Regions from separate parts of the Rothia sp. HC945 genome, predicted to be linked through region 1. Evidence: riboswitches for the same ligand, from Rfam matches in the RefSeq annotation. Region 1 holds a riboswitch; each other region holds the start of a gene.
What was found. A riboswitch is a leader RNA that binds a small molecule or an ion and turns the genes downstream of it on or off. The one in region 1 is predicted to bind S-adenosylmethionine.

Region 1 (4,279 bases):
GGGCCTCCGCCGGCTCACCGCCGACGGTCACCGTGTGGAACTCATCGACCCGGATGAGGTCCTTCCCGACCCGGATCTGGGCGGCAAGAGGTACCCGATCCAACGTGAAACCCCTTAGAGACTGCTGGTCGAGACTCCGGGGTCAGCGCACTCCGGCCAGGGCTCGATCGAGGTCGGCCTGCAAATCCTCGACGTCCTCGATGCCCACTGAGAGGCGCACGACGTCGCTCGGCGGGGCCTCGGGGGTGCCCTTGGTCGACCCGTGGGTCATGGTCGCGGGGTGGGATATCAGCGACTCGACTCCCCCGAGACTCACGGAGAGCCCGAACACCTCGGTGGACTCGGCAAACGCCCTGGCCGCGGCTTCGCCGCCGCGTACACGCAGGGACACGATCCCGCCGAATCCGGACATCTGTCTCGCGGCGACGTCGTGCCCCGGATGCTCCGGAAGACCCGGGTACCAGACCTGTTCAACGTCGTTTCGGTCCCCGAGCCATTCGGCAATGGTCTGAGCATTTTCGCAGTGCTGCCGGATGCGGACGCCGAGGGTCTTGAGGCCGCGCGAGGTGAGGAAGGCATCCTGCGGACCCGCGACGGCGCCGCAGGCAAATTGTTGGAATTGCAACAACTCGGCCAGCGACTGCTCCTCCCACACCGCGTCACCGACGACCAGGGCACCGCCCAACACATCGGAATGCCCACCGATGTACTTGGTGGTCGAGTGGACCACGACGTCGGCGCCCCACGTCAAAGGATTCTGGAGCGCGGGCGAGGCGAACGTGTTGTCCACGACCAGCAGAGCTCCGGCGGCATGAGCGGCCTCAGCCCATTCGCGGAGGTCGACGATGCTCAGCAAGGGGTTGGTCGGGGTCTCGACCCAAAGAACGGTCGCGGACGGATCCGCCAGCAGGCGGTCGCGCTCGTCGGTTCTGGCCGGGGGCACGAACGCGGTCTCGACTCCCCACCTGGAATACAACTGGCTGAGGAGGCGATGGGTCCCGCCATAGGTCTCCGCCGCCGCCACCACGGTGTTTCCGGGACGGAGCACCGAACGCAGAAGGGCGTCCTCCGCGGCGATCCCCGACGCGAAGGCAAAGGCGTGGCTCCCGTTCTCGACCTGCGCGAGTTGCGTCTCCAGGGCGGTGCGCGTCGGGTTTCCGCCGCGCGAGTACTCGTATCCGCTCTTGAGCGTCTCGACCCCGTCCTGCGTGAACGTCGAGGTCTGGTAGATGGGCGGGATCACGGCCCCCGTCAGCGGGTCCGGTTCCTGACCTGCATGGACAGCAGTCGTTCTGAATCCGGGCCGAACCACGGACGGCTCCGTCCTCGCGGAGGTCCCGTCCTGCGCAGGCCGGCGTGACCCGAGATCGTTGATGTCTTGCGTCGCGGTCATGCTCGTACGGTCTCCTTCTCGCGTGCGGTGGGTGCCTGGTTCGGGCCGGTTCCGGTGACCCTGTCGAGCGACGTCGAGAGGTCCTGCCACAGGTCCTCGACGTCTTCGCGCCCGAGAGCCAACCGAACGGTCCGCTCGGTGATCTCTCCTGCCTCCCTGAGTTCGGGCGTGAGCCGACAGTGGGTCGTCCACGCGGGGTGGGTCGCCATCGAGCGTCCGTCGCCGAGGTTGGCGGCGAGCTTGAACAGTTCCAACGAGTCGAAGAATCGCTCGACGTCGTCCGTTGTCCCGTCGATCTCGAAGGAGAGGACCGCCCCGGTACCGCGCGGGAAGTCGCGATCGGCGATCGCGGCGTCGCTCGAGCCGGGGAGGCTCGGGTGCCGCACGCTCCGCACGCGGGGATGGGCGGCCAAGCGCCGGGCGATCCCTTCCGCGACCCGGCAGTGACGGTCTACCCGGACGTCCAGGGTCTCGATGCCTTCCAGTGCCTGCTGTGCATTCCACGGCGCCAGGCTCGGGCCGAGATCGTTGAGCAGCTGCGCCCTGACGAGGTGAAGGAAGGCCCCATGCTCGCCGTGCCCCGCGACCAACGACTGATTGCCGAATCGGCGGCGCGGCGCGGTGAACTGCGGCCATCGGGCCGCATCACTGCTCGGCGAGAACCGTCCGGTGTCCACAACGATTCCGGCCAGCGCGCTGCCGTTGCCGGTCAGGTACTTCGTGACCGAGTGAACGACGACGTCGGCCCCGAGTCTTCCCGGTTGCAGGAGGTGCGGCGTCGCAAGGGTGTTGTCCACCACGAGCGCGGCTCCGGCGGCGTGTGCGACGGCTGCGAGCTCAGGAATGTCCGGGAGATCGGCGTGCGGGTTTCCGATGGATTCCACGAGGAAGGCCCGGGTCCGTTCCGTCACGGCTCGTTCCCACTCGTTCGGGCGATGAGGGTCGACCCACGTCACGGCGATGCCCGCCTCGGCGAGCGTGTCGTTGAGGAGGTCGGCGGTGCCGCCGTAGATGCGGTTCGAAGCGACCACGTGTCCCGCGGGAATCTCGGGGTGCGGCTCGCCGTCCTGGCTCTGCCCCGAGCGCCCGGCCAAGGCAAGAAGGGTCAGGGTCAGCGCGGCCTGTCCGGAGGACGTCGCGACGGCACCGACGCCGCCCTCGAGCTCGGCCAGGCGACGTTCCAGAAGTCCCACGGTGGGGCTTCCGGTCCTCGAGTACGTGAATCCGGGTTCCCGCTGGCCGAAGCATTCCCTGGCATCGCGCAGAGTATCGAATTCGTAGGAGGCGGTCAGGTAAAGCGGCGGTCGAACCGGGCGGGCCGACGGCTGGTCGGCCGTTCCACCGTGGATCTGCACCGTGCCGAGCCCGGGTGCCTGCGGGTATTCGTCTGCTGACATCGTGATCCCCCTCGAAGGCGGGGCGCCGAGTCCTTCTCGTGACGCCGTGCTTGCCGGGGAGCGGTGTGCTCCCGGCCGGATCTTCATCTGGGGCACCCCATCACAGCGGAAAGGGTTGCCGACCGGTCAGCCAGAGCTTCAAGACCGGTGCTCGTGATCCTGATAGTGAACTTACAACCTAGTCAGCGGCCTCGGAAGGACATGACCTCCGATTCCGCCGCCACGTCACACACGGTTCACCCGAAGCCCGAAGACGTCATATGACGTTCGCGGGGTCGCCATCGTGACGGGTTCCGGGGACCGCGTCGATGAGTGTCCGAGTCAGTCGCTCCCGCGGGGCGTCGAAGACTTCCCCCGCCGGTCCGGACTCGATCACGCGCCCCTCGGCCATGACCAGGACGTCGTCGGAGATCTGGCGGATGACGGCCAGGTCGTGACTGATGAACACGTACGAGAGCCCCAGTCGCTCCTGGAGGTCGGCCAGGAGATCAAGGATCTGGGCCTGGACCGAAACATCAAGCGCCGAGACCGGTTCGTCCAGCACGATGAGCTCGGGATCGACCGCGAGCGCCCGAGCGATCGAGACGCGTTGCCTTTGGCCCCCGGAGAGCTCCGCGGGTCGGCGACCGGCCAGGTCACGAGGGAGAGCCACGAGGTCCAGGAGCTCGGTGACGCGTTCCGCACGCTCCGCGCGGGATCCGATGCGGAAGCCGCGCAATGGTTCCCCGATCGATGCGGCCACGGTGTATTTCGGGTCGAGGGAACCCGTCGGATCCTGATGGACGAAGCGCGCCCGAGTGGCCAGTTCTCTCCCCTGTCGCCTGTTCCGTGCCAGGGTTTTCCCGAAGACCTCCAAGACCCCCTGGTCGTAGGATTCCAGGCCGAGGAGAATGCGTGCCGTCGTCGATTTTCCGGACCCCGATTCGCCCACGATCCCCAGCGTGCGCCCGGGGGCCAGCTCGAGGTCGACGTCGGTCACTGCCTGGACCCGGTGCGGTCCCGCACCGAAAGCCTTGTTGAGCCCCTTGGCTCGCACCACGGGCGTGGTTCCCTCCGGAACGGCGCCGGTTTTCCGGTCCGGTACCGCGTGCACCGCCGGCGACGCCGACATCAGTCTCCGAGTGTATTCGTGCTGGGGGTCGGCGAAGACGCGTTCAGCGCGCCCTTCTTCCACCACACGACCTTTCTCCATGACCAGGATACGGTCCGCGCGATCGCGGGCCACACCGAGGTCGTGCGTGATCAGCAACAGGCCTGCTCCTGCACGGGCGACCCGATCCTCCAGGAGGTCCAGGATGCTCTTCTGGGCCGAGACGTCGAGCGCGGAGGTCGGCTCGTCGGCGATCACGAGACGGGGTTCACGCGCGAGAGCGAGGGCGATGAGGACCCGCTGGCGCTGGCCCCCGGAGAGTTCGTGCGGGTACCGCGACCCGTGGAGTTCGGGGTCGAGTCCGACGTCGGCGAGCGCCGTCGTGATCCGTGCGGCGGC
Region 2 (4,279 bases), 340 kb from region 1:
ATCTCGGGGACGCTGAATTCGGGAAGGCCGTCGTCGTCCGTGCCGACGATGCGCGGCCTCTCGAATCGGTGCGCGGTGTGCCACGGCTCGGCCCAGTCGAGGCGGGCGGCCTGCTTCTCCCAGAAGGCAACCCGGGCGTCGTCGGATTCCTCCGCCGGGTTCGGGGTCGGGGAATGCGGGTCGGAGAACACAAAGTTCTTCGGAAGAGTCATGATCGTTCCTATCCGTTGCGGATGCTCTACGACGCGGTCGGGGCGGTACCCCACCGGCGCTGAGTCCATCGTTCAAAGATTCCTATCAGGGCATCGGTGATCTTGCCCAGTATTGCCAGCAGAATGATCGCCAGGATGAGCCGGTCGGTGCGGCCGTTGCTCTGGGAGTCGGTCAGGAGGAACCCGAGGCCCATCGAGGCCCCCACGAGTTCCGCGGCCACCAGGAAGAGCCAGGCCTGGGCAAGGGCGAGCCGGAGACCCGAAACCACGGACGGCATCACGGCCGGCAACTGGACCGTGGTGAAGAGCCTGATCCCGTGGATGCCGAAGGACCGTGCCGCTTCGATCAAGTGGTGGTCCACGTGCTTCAGGGCCCCCGCGACCGTGGTGTAGACGGGGAAGAACGCGCCGATCGCCACCAGGATCACCTTGGAATTCTCACCGACGCCGACCCACAGGAGCATGAGCGGGACCCAGGCCAGGGAAGGCACCGCACGGACCGCGCCGATGGTTGGCCCGGCTAGGATGCGGGTCCATCGAGAGAGACCGATCAGGGCGCCGACCGCGAGCCCGAGTGCGCTGCCGATCACGAAGCCCAGGATCACGCGCTGGGTCGAGATCCCGACGTGCTGCCAGAGTTCGTGCCGACGCATCAGTTCGACGCCCGCGTTCGCGACCTTCGACGGGCTCGGCAGCTGAATCGGCGTGAAGACGCCGGTTGTCGAGAGGAGGTGCCACGCGACGAGGACGAGCAGGGGAAGGACGATCCCCAGGCCGGCCGTGGTCCAACGGTTTTTCGGAAGGCTTGTCACGCTCTATTTCCCCTTGATTCGCCGGGCGGCCGCGGATGCATCGGCGGCTCGGGCGTACTTCTTCTCGATGATGTTCTCGACGGCGTCGTCCGCATCCTTTCGCTCGGACACATCTCCCGAATTGACCAGGATCGGCGCGATCTTGCGCAGCACCCGGAGTTGGTCGTCGCCCGGTACCGGGTCGATATCCAGGTGGGTGCGATCCCAGACCGTGCGGGCGACGTCGTCCGATATGGCTGCCTCCTCGGCGAAGACCGCGATGGCTTCCTCCCGGTGGGCGATGGCCCATTCGCGCGCGAAGGAGTACACGTCGATGACGAGTTGGGCTCCTTCCGGGTTCTGGTCGAGGAATTCCTCACGGGCATTGAGGAATCCCCAGGTGTTGAAGTCGAGATTCCGGTAGAACAACTGGTCGCCGCCTTCCTCCTGGGCCGTCGCCATGATGGGGTCCAGCCCGGCCCAGGCGTCGACCTGGTGCGTGTCCAACGCGGATCGACCGTCGGCGTGCTGGAGATTCACGATGGTCACATCATCGGCGGACAGCCCGGCCTCATCGAGGGCCTGGATCAGGAGGAAGTAGGGGTCCGTGCCGAGGGTCGCCGCGATACTGCGACCGGCGAGGTCCTCGACCGCGCGAAGGGGAGAGTCCGGCGTCCTGACCAGGGCTGACCACTCCGGCTGGGAAAAGAGGCCGATCGTTGTGATCGGCGCGCCGTTGGCACGTGCCAGAAGGGCGGCCGAGCCCGCCGTCGAGCCGACGTCTATCGCGGCGCCGATCAGACTCTGGTTGGCCTTATTGGATCCGGCAGATTTCAACCATGAGACGGACTGCCCGAGCCCTTCGGCGGCGGTCTCGAGCCACTTCTTTTTGCGAATGATCAACGACAACGGGTTGTACGTCGCGTAGTCCAGGGTGATGCTTCCGGAAGCATCCGCGTTGATGACGCCACGGCCGGCACCTTCGCCGGACATGCATCCGGACAAAGTCAGGGCGATAGCGCCGAGACCGACGCCCTTGAAGGCATCGCGACGGGAAACGGTGGTCATCGGGATCGGGTCCTTGCTGGGCATGGGGAGTTCACGGGTTCGACGTCGTGGGGGCTAGTGCGCCGTGGTGTCGACGCCGAGCAGCCCCAGGAGGTGTCCGCGCATTCGGGTCAGATCCGAGTCCTCGCGAGAACGGGGTCGGGGGAGGCCGACCTCGATGCTCTCCACGATCCCCGCGGGCTCTCCTGGGGTCGGGCGCCCCAGGACGATCACATGATCGGAGAGGTACAGTGCCTCGTCGACGTCGTGCGTCACGAGCAGAACCGTGGTGGGGTCCTGCCGATGGAGATCGAGAAGCAGGTCCTGCATCTTGAGCCGGGTCAGGGCATCGAGCGCGCCGAAGGGCTCGTCGAGCAGGAGCACCCGCGGATTCCGGGCCAGTGCCCTGGCCAGGGCCGCGCGCTGGGCCATGCCACCGGAGACCTCGCCCGGGCGGTGGCTCGCGTGCGGGGTCAGGCCAACGAGCTCGATCAGTTCGGCAACCCGTTTCCGGCCGCGGGAAGCGGGGGTTTTTCTCGGCAGACCGAGGGCGACATTGTCCGTGATCGAACGCCAGGGCAACAGGCGGGGTTCCTGGAATCCGACGGCGCACCGAGGATCGACGTCCCGAACCGGGCTGCCGTCGATCGTGACCGAGCCTTCGGTCGCGGTGTCGAGGCCCGCCGTCGCGCGCAGGAGAGTGGACTTACCGCACCCGGAGGGCCCGACGACGGCGACGATCTCACCCGGTTGCACCGTAAAGCTCACGTCCCGAAGGACCTGAGTGCGCGCCCCGCTACGGGACGAGGTGCGGAAAGACTTCCCGACATCGTGGAATCGGACCGACGCGGCGTCGGCCTCCAAGGCACGGGTGGCCTCCGAGGCGCGGGCCGAACTCACAATCAATCACTCCATCGAACCCTGGCGTTAGCACCGTATTCTCCCTAGGCCCTGTGGGACATGCGGCCATTGCGGGGAGAAGGTTGCTGCGACGTCGTCGAGCCAGGTCTCTCGGTCGCTCTGGATGGTTTTCCCCTCCAGATTAAGCGCGTCCTCCGGGGCCGCTCCAACTCGGCCCGGACTGTTTCGGGAGATGAAACGGCGTGCGTCAAAGTGCGTCATCCGGGCGGTTGGCCGGCCCGCGTGGAGGCTGGGCAGTTCGCGGCTCCTCCGAGGGGGTCTCGCCTCGTCGCTCGTTCACGCCGCACCGAGTCTGAATTGACGCACATCACACCAGGTGCCATATTAGTGAACGAACGGTCGGTAATTCCCCACGGGCCGAACAGCTGAAACCGAACGCCTGAACAGGAGCTTCCATGCCCGAAATGCCAGCAGCCTTCCTCGTCGGCGGAGCCCGCACCCCGGTCGGGCGGTATGGGGGTGCACTGTCCTCGGTCCGGCCCGACGACCTCGCGGCACTCTGCATCAAGAGCGTCGTGGAGGAAGCAAACATCGACCCCGCCGACGTCGACGAGGTCATCCTGGGAAATGCGAACGGAGCGGGCGAGGAGAACCGCAACGTCGCACGCCTGGCCTGGCTGCTTGCGGGGTACCCGGACACTGTGCCGGGGATGACCGTCAACCGCCTGTGCGCCTCCGGAATGTCGGCCATCACGACGGCTTCGCAGATGATCACATCAGGGGCCGCGGACATCGTCGTCGCCGGCGGCGTGGAATCGATGTCTCGCGCACCCTGGGTCATGGAAAAGCCCACCCGTCCCTTCGCCAAACCCGGGGAGGTGTTCGACACCTCGATCGGGTGGCGTTTCGTGAACCCCAAGTTCGTGGATGGCCCCTTGTCCCGCGACGGCAAGGCCACCTATTCGATGCCCGAGACCGCGGAAGAGGTGGCCCGCACCGACGGAATCACTCGCGAAGAAGCCGACGAATTCGCGGTGCGCTCGCAGGAGAACGCCACGGCGGCCATCGAGGCCGGGAGGTTCGCGGACGAAATCGTCCCGGTCGAGGTTGCCGGCAGGAAGGGCGATATCACCGTGGTCGATACGGACGAAGGCCCCCGCCCTGGCACGACCGCCGAGGCCCTGGGCAAGCTCAGGCCCGTGGTCGGTGGGGGATCCGTGGTCACCGCAGGCAACTCGTCCGCGCTCAACGACGGCGCGTCGGCCATCATCGTGGCCAGCGAGAAGGCAGTCGAGAAATACGGCCTCACGGCGCGCGCACGCGTGGTGGACGGTGCATCCGCCGGTGTCCCGCCGGAGATCATGGGCA
Region 3 (4,279 bases), on a different contig from region 1:
CACCTGGACCCGTAGGACTGGACCCAGCCGTACCGGGTCACGTCGAATCCGTCGAGGTTCTCCGCGAAGTACTGGACCATATCGTTGCGTTCCGGTTCGCCGTGGACCAGAACGTCCAGCCCGAGGTCCTCCTGGAGAGAAATGACCGACCGGATCTCCTGCTTGAGCCTTTCGACGTATTCCGCCTCGCCGAGGCGGCCTGCCCTGTAGTCTGCGCGCACCGACCTGATGTCTGCGGTCTGGGGGAAAGACCCGATCGTCGTCGTCGGGACATCGGGCAGGTTCGCTGCGATGCCGTCGGAGGCCTGCTTCCGTTGGCGCTCTACCGCGGTCTCCCGATGGCAGTCGGCCTCGGTCAGACCCGAGACCCTCTCGCGCACATCGGCATCGCGCGTGCCCCGGGCCTCGGCGCGGTGCCGAATGGCCTCATCGGACGCTTCGAGGTGATCGGCGATCGCCTCGGATCCTTCGGCCAGCCCCTTGGCCAGGATCACGGTCTCGCCGACCTTTTGGTCTGCGAACGCGAGCCACCGGAGCGGCTGATCGTTGAGCCGGTCCTCCCGGGAGGCGTCGTGCGGGACGTGGATGAGCGACGTCGACGTGCTCACCGACACTCTCGCCCCCGCCTCGTGCAGCTCCTCGAGCAGTGCGAGCGTTCTGCGCAAGTCGGTGCGCCAGATGTTCTGTCCGTTGACGACGCCGGCCACCAGAACCGGGGCATCCGCGGAAGTGAACAGCGCGAGCTGATCCGCGCTCGGTTCGCGGAGCCGTCCCCCGTCCGGGCCGGAGACCAGGTCCACGTGCACGGCATCGACCCCCGCGTCGACCAGCGGCTCCAGGAGATCCTCTGCGTCTCCGTAGGGGGTCGCGACGAGGATCGACGGGTCGTTGGGCGTCCGTGCGGCCGTCAGGTGCCGATACGCGTCACGGATGCGACCAGCCAGGTCGGACCGGTGATGCTCGGTCACGAGTGCGGGCTCCTCGATCTGAATCCACTGCGCTCCTTCGGCCGACAACTGGTCGATCAGCCGTCGATAGACCTCGACGAGATCATCGAGCCGGTCCAGAGGGTCGAAGCCTTCGGGGGCGGCGTCATCTGCCTTCGACAGCAGGAGGAAGGAGACCGGCCCCAGAAGCGCGGGTCGCAGTGGGGTATCGGAATCTCCGTTGCCGGCACGGAACTGCCCGATGAGTTCCCGCGGATCCGCGGCGAACGGGGTCTGTGGTCCGATCTCGGGAACCAGGTAGTGGTAATTGGTGTTGAACCACTTGGTCATTTCCAAAGGCCCCCGGGCCTCGTCGCCTCGGGCCAGAACGAAGGATGCGTCCCGGTCCAAACGTCCGTCCTCATCGGCGAGGTCTGCGAAACGCGTGGGCACTGCACCCGTCGCCAGGATGGCGTCGAGAACCTGATCGTAGAGGGCGAACGAGGCCGGTATCGACGAGTCCTGAGTGAGGCCGAGATCCGCGAGCCGACGCACATCCCGCGCACGCAGGGCGTCGACGGAATCGGTCAGCTCACGGGATCCGCTGCCGGAAGCCCAGTAGGATTCGAGGGCCTTCTTGAGCTCCCGGTCGCGCCCGATCCTGGGGTAACCCAAGATGCTCGCTCCAGGGAAAGGACGGCCACGGGTGGCCGACGGGCTCTCGTCGGTGATGGGGTTCGGGGCGTTGGTTTCGGTCACGGTGATCTCCTCACGTTGTTTTCTGTCGACGGACGGGTGTTTCAATGGCGTACCCCGACGCAGACCGAGTCGGTCCACGAGCTCGAGTGCTGCCGGGTGCTCGTTGAAGGTGTAGATGTGCAGGCCGGGCGCCCCGGCGTCGAGGGCCCGACGGGCGAATTCCTCGGCCGAGTCCACCCCCACGGCCAGGCGTTCGGCGAACGACCCGGCCGATTCGAGGCGGGAGGCGAGCTCCCGGTTGGGCTCGATGCCCGCCAGATCGCACACACGCAGGTACCTGCGCAGGCTGGTCACGGGCAGGATGCCGGGGATGAGCGGCAGGTCGACGTCGTTGGCGCGGGCCCGGCCGACCAGCCCGGCGTAGTCTTCCGGATCGGGGTAGACCTGGGTGATGGCGAAGTCCGCTCCTGCCCTCTGCTTCGCGAGCAGAACTTCGGTGTCGTGGTGGATGCTCGAGGATTCCGGGTGCCGAACCGGGTACGCCGCGACCCCGACCGCGAGGCGCCCCGCACACAATTTGGCCGATCCTCTGGCCTCGACGCGGCGGATGAGCTCGACGAGATGTCGGGCGAAGGGCAATTCGCCCTCGCGGAGCGAGTAGCCTTCGGGCCTGTCTCCGCGCAGGGCCAGGAGCCCCCGGACCCCGAGAGCGATGATCTCCTCGACCAGATCCTCGAGTTCGGCGGCGTTCTGCCCGGTCGAGAGGATATGGGCCAACGGCTTCAGATCGGTCTCGTCCACGAGGTGGCGCAGGAGGTCGATGCTCTGCCGTCTCCTGTCCCCTGCCAAGGCGGCCGTCACCGACACATAGTCGGGGCGCGTGGGCTCGAGTTCGGCGATGGTGGCCCTCAGGGCCTCCGCACTCAGGCTGCTGTGCGGCGGATAGAGCTCGAAGGACAGTGCTGGTCCGTCTTCACGTTTCACGCCGGGTCTCCTTTCGGTACACCCGACGGAGGCGGCGTCAGTCGATACGCGGGCCCCACGACCGAAAGCACGGGATCGGCCGGGGAATGCGCCCGGCGTCGTCGAAGGACTACCGATACACTCCATCGGACCTGGCGGGAGCACCGTGCCTCGGAACCGTTGGGGTGCACGAGGCGGTTGCTGCGGCGTCGTCGAGCCAGGTCTCTCGGCCGCTCTGGATAGATACGCAAGTATTCAAACCCGGTCTCCTGAGCGGCCGCAAGGATGAGGTGTCTTTGACGCCACGTGTCGCGTCATTGAGCACAACGACGGGCCGAAGAAATACCGGTGTCATATAAGGACGACCCACGTTTTTATGACTCAGGCACGTAAGGTTCCACGTTTTTCTCGCGCGGGAGCGACACTCCGTGAGGCTTCCGATGTCGGCGAATCGCCGTACGTCGTCGGGAACGAAACCAATTCGCGACCGAATCGTGACCATTTGTTGATTTATTTCCCGGGCTGGGCGTGAAAATCATAAATAGGCGATTTCGCATATGCGCGTTCCGGCCTGGATTCATTGTGGGTCGGTACTCCCTCATGTTTTGATGGGAAGGTCAGTTCAATCACCATTGAGAGGAAAGCATGACCGAGAATCACGAGTCCCCGGCCGGGAACCAGCCTCCTCAGTACGGGAGCAACCCCAGCGGCGGACAGCCCCAGTACCCGGGCGGACAGCCCCAGTACCAAGGCGGCGACGCAGGAAACGGTCATGGTCCTCTCCAGAACCAGGGCGGAGATCTGGCCGCACCCAAGGCCGTGAACACCGCCGCCCGGCTGATCTACATTTCAGCGGCCATCAGCCTGATCAGTTTGATCATCTCCCCGTTCGTCCTCATGGGCACCGACGAGTACAAGTCCCTGCAGGACCAGGGGCAGGGCGGCTACGCCTGGGGCATCCTCGCCGTTGGGGCCGTCTTCTCGCTGATCCTCATCGTCCTCCAGGTGCTCTCCGCCAGGGCGGCAACCCGAGGCAAGAATTGGGGCAGGATCGTCCTGCTCATTCTCGCAATCCTGAGCCTGCTCGGCCTGGGCGGTGCCTTCCAGGACGCCCCGGGAATCATTGGGGCCATCGGAACCATTCTCCTGATCATCGGCACGATCATGTTGTGGGTCGGGGAGAGCGGACGCTGGTTCAAGGAACTCAAGCAGCGCCGGAACCCCATGAATCGTTGATCCTCGGAGTGCTTTGACAGCCTCGGCAAACGAGGACCACACTGGATACAAGGCACTGGGCCGCAGGTTGCCCCGGGCTCCATTATTTAGCCGCTACGAGCGGCCTTCCGCCGAGAGGCGCACCCGGTCCAGTGCCCCATACTTCGAAAAGAACCCCCGCTTCGGCGGGGGTTCTTTTCTGTCCGGGTTCCGCCGTTGGTCGACTCTCCTCCAGGGGGGGGTCCCTCGGGGGCCAGGTCGCACACGTCGTGCGGCATGTGTCTGTCCTGCGGCCCCGGATCACGGCGCGAATGAGCTCCTCCTGCGTGGGCGTGCCCGCCCTCTCACGCGCGCCCACCCTTGTGCCTGGCCGCGCTTCTGCCCGGCCGGGCCCGCGGCGCGACGACCCCCGGCGTGCCCCCCCCCCTGCGATGACGGCCCCATTCCGGCGTGACGGCACAATCTTGTGTGAAAGC
Region 4 (4,279 bases), on a different contig from region 1:
GTCCAGGTAGCTTTCGACCCGGTAACGACCCCGCGTGTTCACGCACGGCCCCGAAGGGTCCTCGTCGCCTTGTGGGTGACGACCGAAACGGTAGTGCAGTTCGGTCGCGGATCGATAGGTGATATGGGCGATGCGGCGGGCCAGCCCCAGGCCATCGATCGGGAAGGGCCCCGAATAGTAGTCTCCCCCGGCAAAATTCGGGTCCTGCCGGATCGCGAGCGCCTGGGCCTGGCCCCAGGAGAGCTGCTCCGCCGTCGATTCGGCCCCAGCAGCAATCGTGGCGCAGTGGCGTACCCGGTCCGGGAAGGTCACGGCCCACTCGATCGCACGGGCTCCGCCCATCGAGCCTCCGATCGCCAGGGACCACTGGTCGATTCCGAGGCCATCCGCCAGCACGGCTTCGGCCCGCACGGAATCCCGGATCGTGGTCAGGGGAAACCTGGATCCCCACGGACGCCGCTCCGGATCGATCGTCGCCGGCGCCGGGGACGACGGCCCGGTCGATCCGTAACAGCCGCCGATGATGTTCGGACACACAACGAAGTACTGGTCGGTGTCGATCGCTGCACCCGGTCCGATGAGCCCTTCCCACCAGCCTTCTTCCTCGGCTGCCCGGCGCTCGAGATCACTCGCCCCCTCCGGGGCCTCACCGTGCGCCGCGTGCGTGTCCCCGGTCAGGGCGTGAAGAACCAGGACGGCGTTGGACGCGTCCTGGTTCAACGTCCCCCAGGTCTCGTACGCGATGGTGGCATCGGAGATCACGGCGCCGGAGTCCACCAGAAGGTCGCCGACGTCGTAGTAATTGACTACGCCGTCTCCCCTGGTCTCGGCCTTGCGCGCACCGGTACCAACGATCGTCACGTCTGCTCCTCGTTCGTCTATTGCCCGTTCGCGGATACAGGTTCTGCGGATACGGTCGCGCCGTCCGCGGATGTCAGCGCGTCGAAACCGTGCTCGAGATCGGCCAGGATGTCGTCTATGTGCTCCAGCCCCACGGAAAGCCTGACGAATCCGGGAGCCACGCCCGCATCGCGAAGCTCCTTCTCCGAAAGCTGCGAGTGCGTGGTCGAGGCGGGGTGGATGACCAACGAGTGCACGTCCCCGATGTTGGCGACGTTGGAGTGAAGCTGGAGGGAATCCACGAAGGTCCGGGCCGGCTCCGCACCCCCCTCGAGTTCGAAGCCGACGACCGCTCCGACGCCCTGGGGCGCGTATTTCCGGCCGAGGTCATACCAGGGCGAGGACTCGAGACCCGCATAGTGCACGCGCGTCACGTCGGGACGAGCTTCAAGCCATGTGGCGACCTTGCGAGCGTTCTCGACGTGCCTCTCCACGCGAAGGGAAAGAGTTTCGAGGCCGATGGAAATATTGAATGCGTTCGTCGGCGAGATGGAGGCACCGAGGTCACGCAACAGGGTCACACGTGCCCGCAGTATGTAGGAGAGATTGACCCCGAAGACGCCGTTGGGGCCGAGGTCTTCGGCGAAGACCAGGCCGTGGTAGCTGGGATCCGGGGTATTGAACTGCGGGAACCGGTCCGGGTACTTCGAATAATCGAAATTGCCGGAATCGACGATCACGCCCCCGATGCTGTTTCCATGCCCTCCGAGGTATTTGGTCGCCGAGTGCACGACGACGTCGGCGCCCCATTCGAACGGCTTGACGAGGTACGGGGTGGGCACCGTGTTGTCCACGACCAACGGCACACCGACTTCGTGAGCGAGTTCGGCCAACGGCTCGATATCGAACACGTCGCTACGCGGATTCGGCACGGTCTCGCCGTAGAAAACCTTGGTGTTCGGCCGGACCGCGGCACGCCAGGCCTCCGGGTTGTCGAAGTCCTCCACGAATGTGGTCTCGATGCCGTAGGAACTCAAGGTGTGCTTGAGGAGGTTGTACGTGCCGCCATAAAGGCTGGGGCTCGCGACCACGTGGTCCCCGGCCCTCGCGATATTAAGGATCGCGATGGTGATGGCTGCTTGACCGGACGCGACCAGAAGGGCGCCGACGCCGCCTTCGAGCGCAGCGATGCGGTTCTCGACGACTTCCTGGGTCGGGTTCGTCAAGCGCGAATAGATGGGGCCGAGTTCCTTCAGCCCGAAGCGGTTGGCCGCCTGCTCGGCGTCGTCGAACACGAAGGACGTCGTTTGGTAGATCGGCAATGCCCGCGCACCGGTCGCGGAATCCGGATCCTGTCCGGCGTGAATTTGCTGTGTCTCGAACTTCCAGCCCTGCGGTGCGGAAGGAGTGGGAAGACCTTGAGTGCTCATTTTTGCTCCTGTCAATGTCGAGGGGCATGGAGCGACCGGCCGTCTTCCGATCCATCAGCACCCGGGTCGACCCGGAACCCTCTGGTTCACCGGGGAATACGAGTCTCACTGATCGAGACGACCGGGCACACCGCGCCCGCGCTTGCGATCGCTGTTTCGCGACCACCAGGTCCTCACCCAGGGCACCCCACCGCGGTTGGAGGGTTGCCGGCCAGCAAGCTGGGGCTTTGCGCTGGCTCTCTTGACCCGATACAAGGTTTTCGCATGGGCGGAGCGCGCGTCAAGTACCGGCGTCATACTGCACCCACGTGAAACGTCATGACATTTATGACGTGAGCGAGACCATTGCGTACCCTGTCTCATGGTCGTCCGGTGTCGGACCGGGCGGCACCATCATCGACCGCCCCGAAGGAAGACCGTGAGCCAGGAGAAAAACCCGTCCCCGAGAAGGGGCGGAACGGGAACCGCGGGCGACGTCGCCGACAACCCGCAGACGTCGCTCAGGCGCGGGCTGACCCTGCGTCACATTCGCTTCATTGCCCTCGGCTCGGCCATCGGCACGGGCCTGTTCCTCGGGTCCGCGGACGCCATCCAGTTCGCCGGCCCCTCGGTGCTTCTGGCGTACGTCATCGGTGGTGCGGCGGTGTTCATGGTCATGCGTGCCATGGGCGAAATGGCCCTGGTCCACCCGGTCCCCGGCTCTTTCGCCGACTATGCGACCGAATATTTGGGCCGCTGGGCGGGATTCGTCACGGGATGGAGTTTTGCTTTCGAGATGGCGCTAGTCGCCGTCGCAGACGTCACGGCCTTTTCCCTCTACATGAAGTTCTGGTTCCCGACCACGCCGAGCTGGATATGGATCGTCTCGGTCGTCGCGATCATCATGGCGGTCAACCTCACCAAGGTGAAGGTCTACGGCGAGGTCGAGTTCTGGCTGACCCTGGTGAAGGTCGGTGCCATCGTGGCGATGATCGTCGGCGGCCTGGCACTGATCGTCTTCGGTGTTCAGTTGCACCAGGAGATCCAGCCGTCCGTGACGAACCTGTGGGAACAGGGTGGCTTCTTCCCTCACGGGTTCTCCGGTTTCTTGGCCTGTTTCACCGTGGTCATGTTCGCCTTCGGGGGCGTGGAAAACATCGGAATCACCGCGGGCGAGGCCGAAGACCCCGAGAAATCCATCCCCGGGGCGATCAACACCGTCCCGGTGCGCATCCTGCTCTTCTATGTCCTCACGATGGGCGTGATCATGTCCCTCTACCCCTGGAGCAGCATCGGCGACGAAGGCTCTCCTTTCGTACAGATCTTCTCCGGGTTGGGCATCCCGGCGGCCGCCCACATCCTGAACGTGGTGGTTCTTACGGCTGCCGTCTCTGCGATCAATTCGGACATCTACGGGGCCGGGCGGATGCTGTACGGTCTCGCCCAACGCGGTCTCGCGCCGCGCTCCTTCAGCCGAGTATCGTCGCGGGGCACTCCCAGCATGACGGTGGCCGCGATGGGCATCGTGCTCGTGGCAGGGGTGCTGGTCAATCACTTCTTCGAGAATGCATTCCTCTACGTCGCAACCCTGGTGACGTTCGCTACGGTTCTGGTCTGGGTCATGATCCTGGTGACGCACCTGGCCATGCGACGCCGACGCTCCCGCGAGGGCTCGGGGCCCTCCCGCTTCCCGACTCCCTGGTGGCCGGCCGCTTCCTGGCTCGCGCTGGCCTTCATGATCGGCGTCGTCGTGCTTCTCGGGTTCTTCGAGGACACTCGCATGTCCCTCATCATCGGGGCGGTGTGGGTGATCCTCCTGGCCCTCGCTTACCCCCTGACTCGTCGCACGCGCGAGGCCGTCGACACCACGGAGATTCGGTAGGAACGTCCGTCCGGGGCGGCGGCGCCGGTGCTTTCGAACGTAGGCTGGGATGCATGACTTCACCTCGTTCTCGTGAAACCGCACGCCCCACCTGGAATACCGACGCCGTGCCCCCGGAGACCCGGAAAGCGCCGACCACGCGCTCGAT

Region 2: linked by a shared signal. The riboswitch ahead of AB0Y14_RS06230 (ABC transporter ATP-binding protein) and the one ahead of AB0Y14_RS07750 (PLP-dependent transferase) in region 1 are both predicted to bind S-adenosylmethionine.
Region 3: linked by a shared signal. The riboswitch ahead of metE (5-methyltetrahydropteroyltriglutamate--homocysteine S-methyltransferase) and the one ahead of AB0Y14_RS07750 (PLP-dependent transferase) in region 1 are both predicted to bind S-adenosylmethionine.
Region 4: linked by a shared signal. The riboswitch ahead of AB0Y14_RS09190 (bifunctional o-acetylhomoserine/o-acetylserine sulfhydrylase) and the one ahead of AB0Y14_RS07750 (PLP-dependent transferase) in region 1 are both predicted to bind S-adenosylmethionine.

The regions. Positions count from the first base shown of each region.
Region 1 covers NZ_JBFCSN010000001.1:1,748,820-1,753,098, forward strand. The annotation lists gene AB0Y14_RS07740 (glutaminase) at 1-118, shown strand, start outside; gene AB0Y14_RS07745 (cystathionine gamma-synthase) at 143-1,393, opposite strand; gene AB0Y14_RS07750 (PLP-dependent transferase) at 1,390-2,790, opposite strand; SAM riboswitch class IV at 2,832-2,949, opposite strand; gene AB0Y14_RS07755 (dipeptide ABC transporter ATP-binding protein) at 3,047-4,279, opposite strand, start outside.
Region 2 covers NZ_JBFCSN010000001.1:1,404,345-1,408,623, reverse strand. The annotation lists gene AB0Y14_RS06245 (AMP-binding protein) at 1-212, opposite strand, end outside; gene AB0Y14_RS06240 (ABC transporter permease) at 239-1,024, opposite strand; gene AB0Y14_RS06235 (aliphatic sulfonate ABC transporter substrate-binding protein) at 1,028-2,071, opposite strand; gene AB0Y14_RS06230 (ABC transporter ATP-binding protein) at 2,126-2,950, opposite strand; SAM riboswitch class I at 2,959-3,081, opposite strand; gene AB0Y14_RS06225 (thiolase family protein) at 3,367-4,279, shown strand, end outside.
Region 3 covers NZ_JBFCSN010000003.1:99,373-103,651, forward strand. The annotation lists gene metE (5-methyltetrahydropteroyltriglutamate--homocysteine S-methyltransferase) at 1-2,609, opposite strand, end outside; SAM riboswitch class I at 2,729-2,834, opposite strand; gene AB0Y14_RS10475 (hypothetical protein) at 3,234-3,824, shown strand.
Region 4 covers NZ_JBFCSN010000002.1:133,022-137,300, forward strand. The annotation lists gene metX (homoserine O-acetyltransferase MetX) at 1-861, opposite strand, end outside; gene AB0Y14_RS09190 (bifunctional o-acetylhomoserine/o-acetylserine sulfhydrylase) at 879-2,270, opposite strand; SAM riboswitch class IV at 2,404-2,517, opposite strand; gene AB0Y14_RS09195 (amino acid permease) at 2,632-4,131, shown strand; gene AB0Y14_RS09200 (S9 family peptidase) at 4,185-4,279, shown strand, end outside.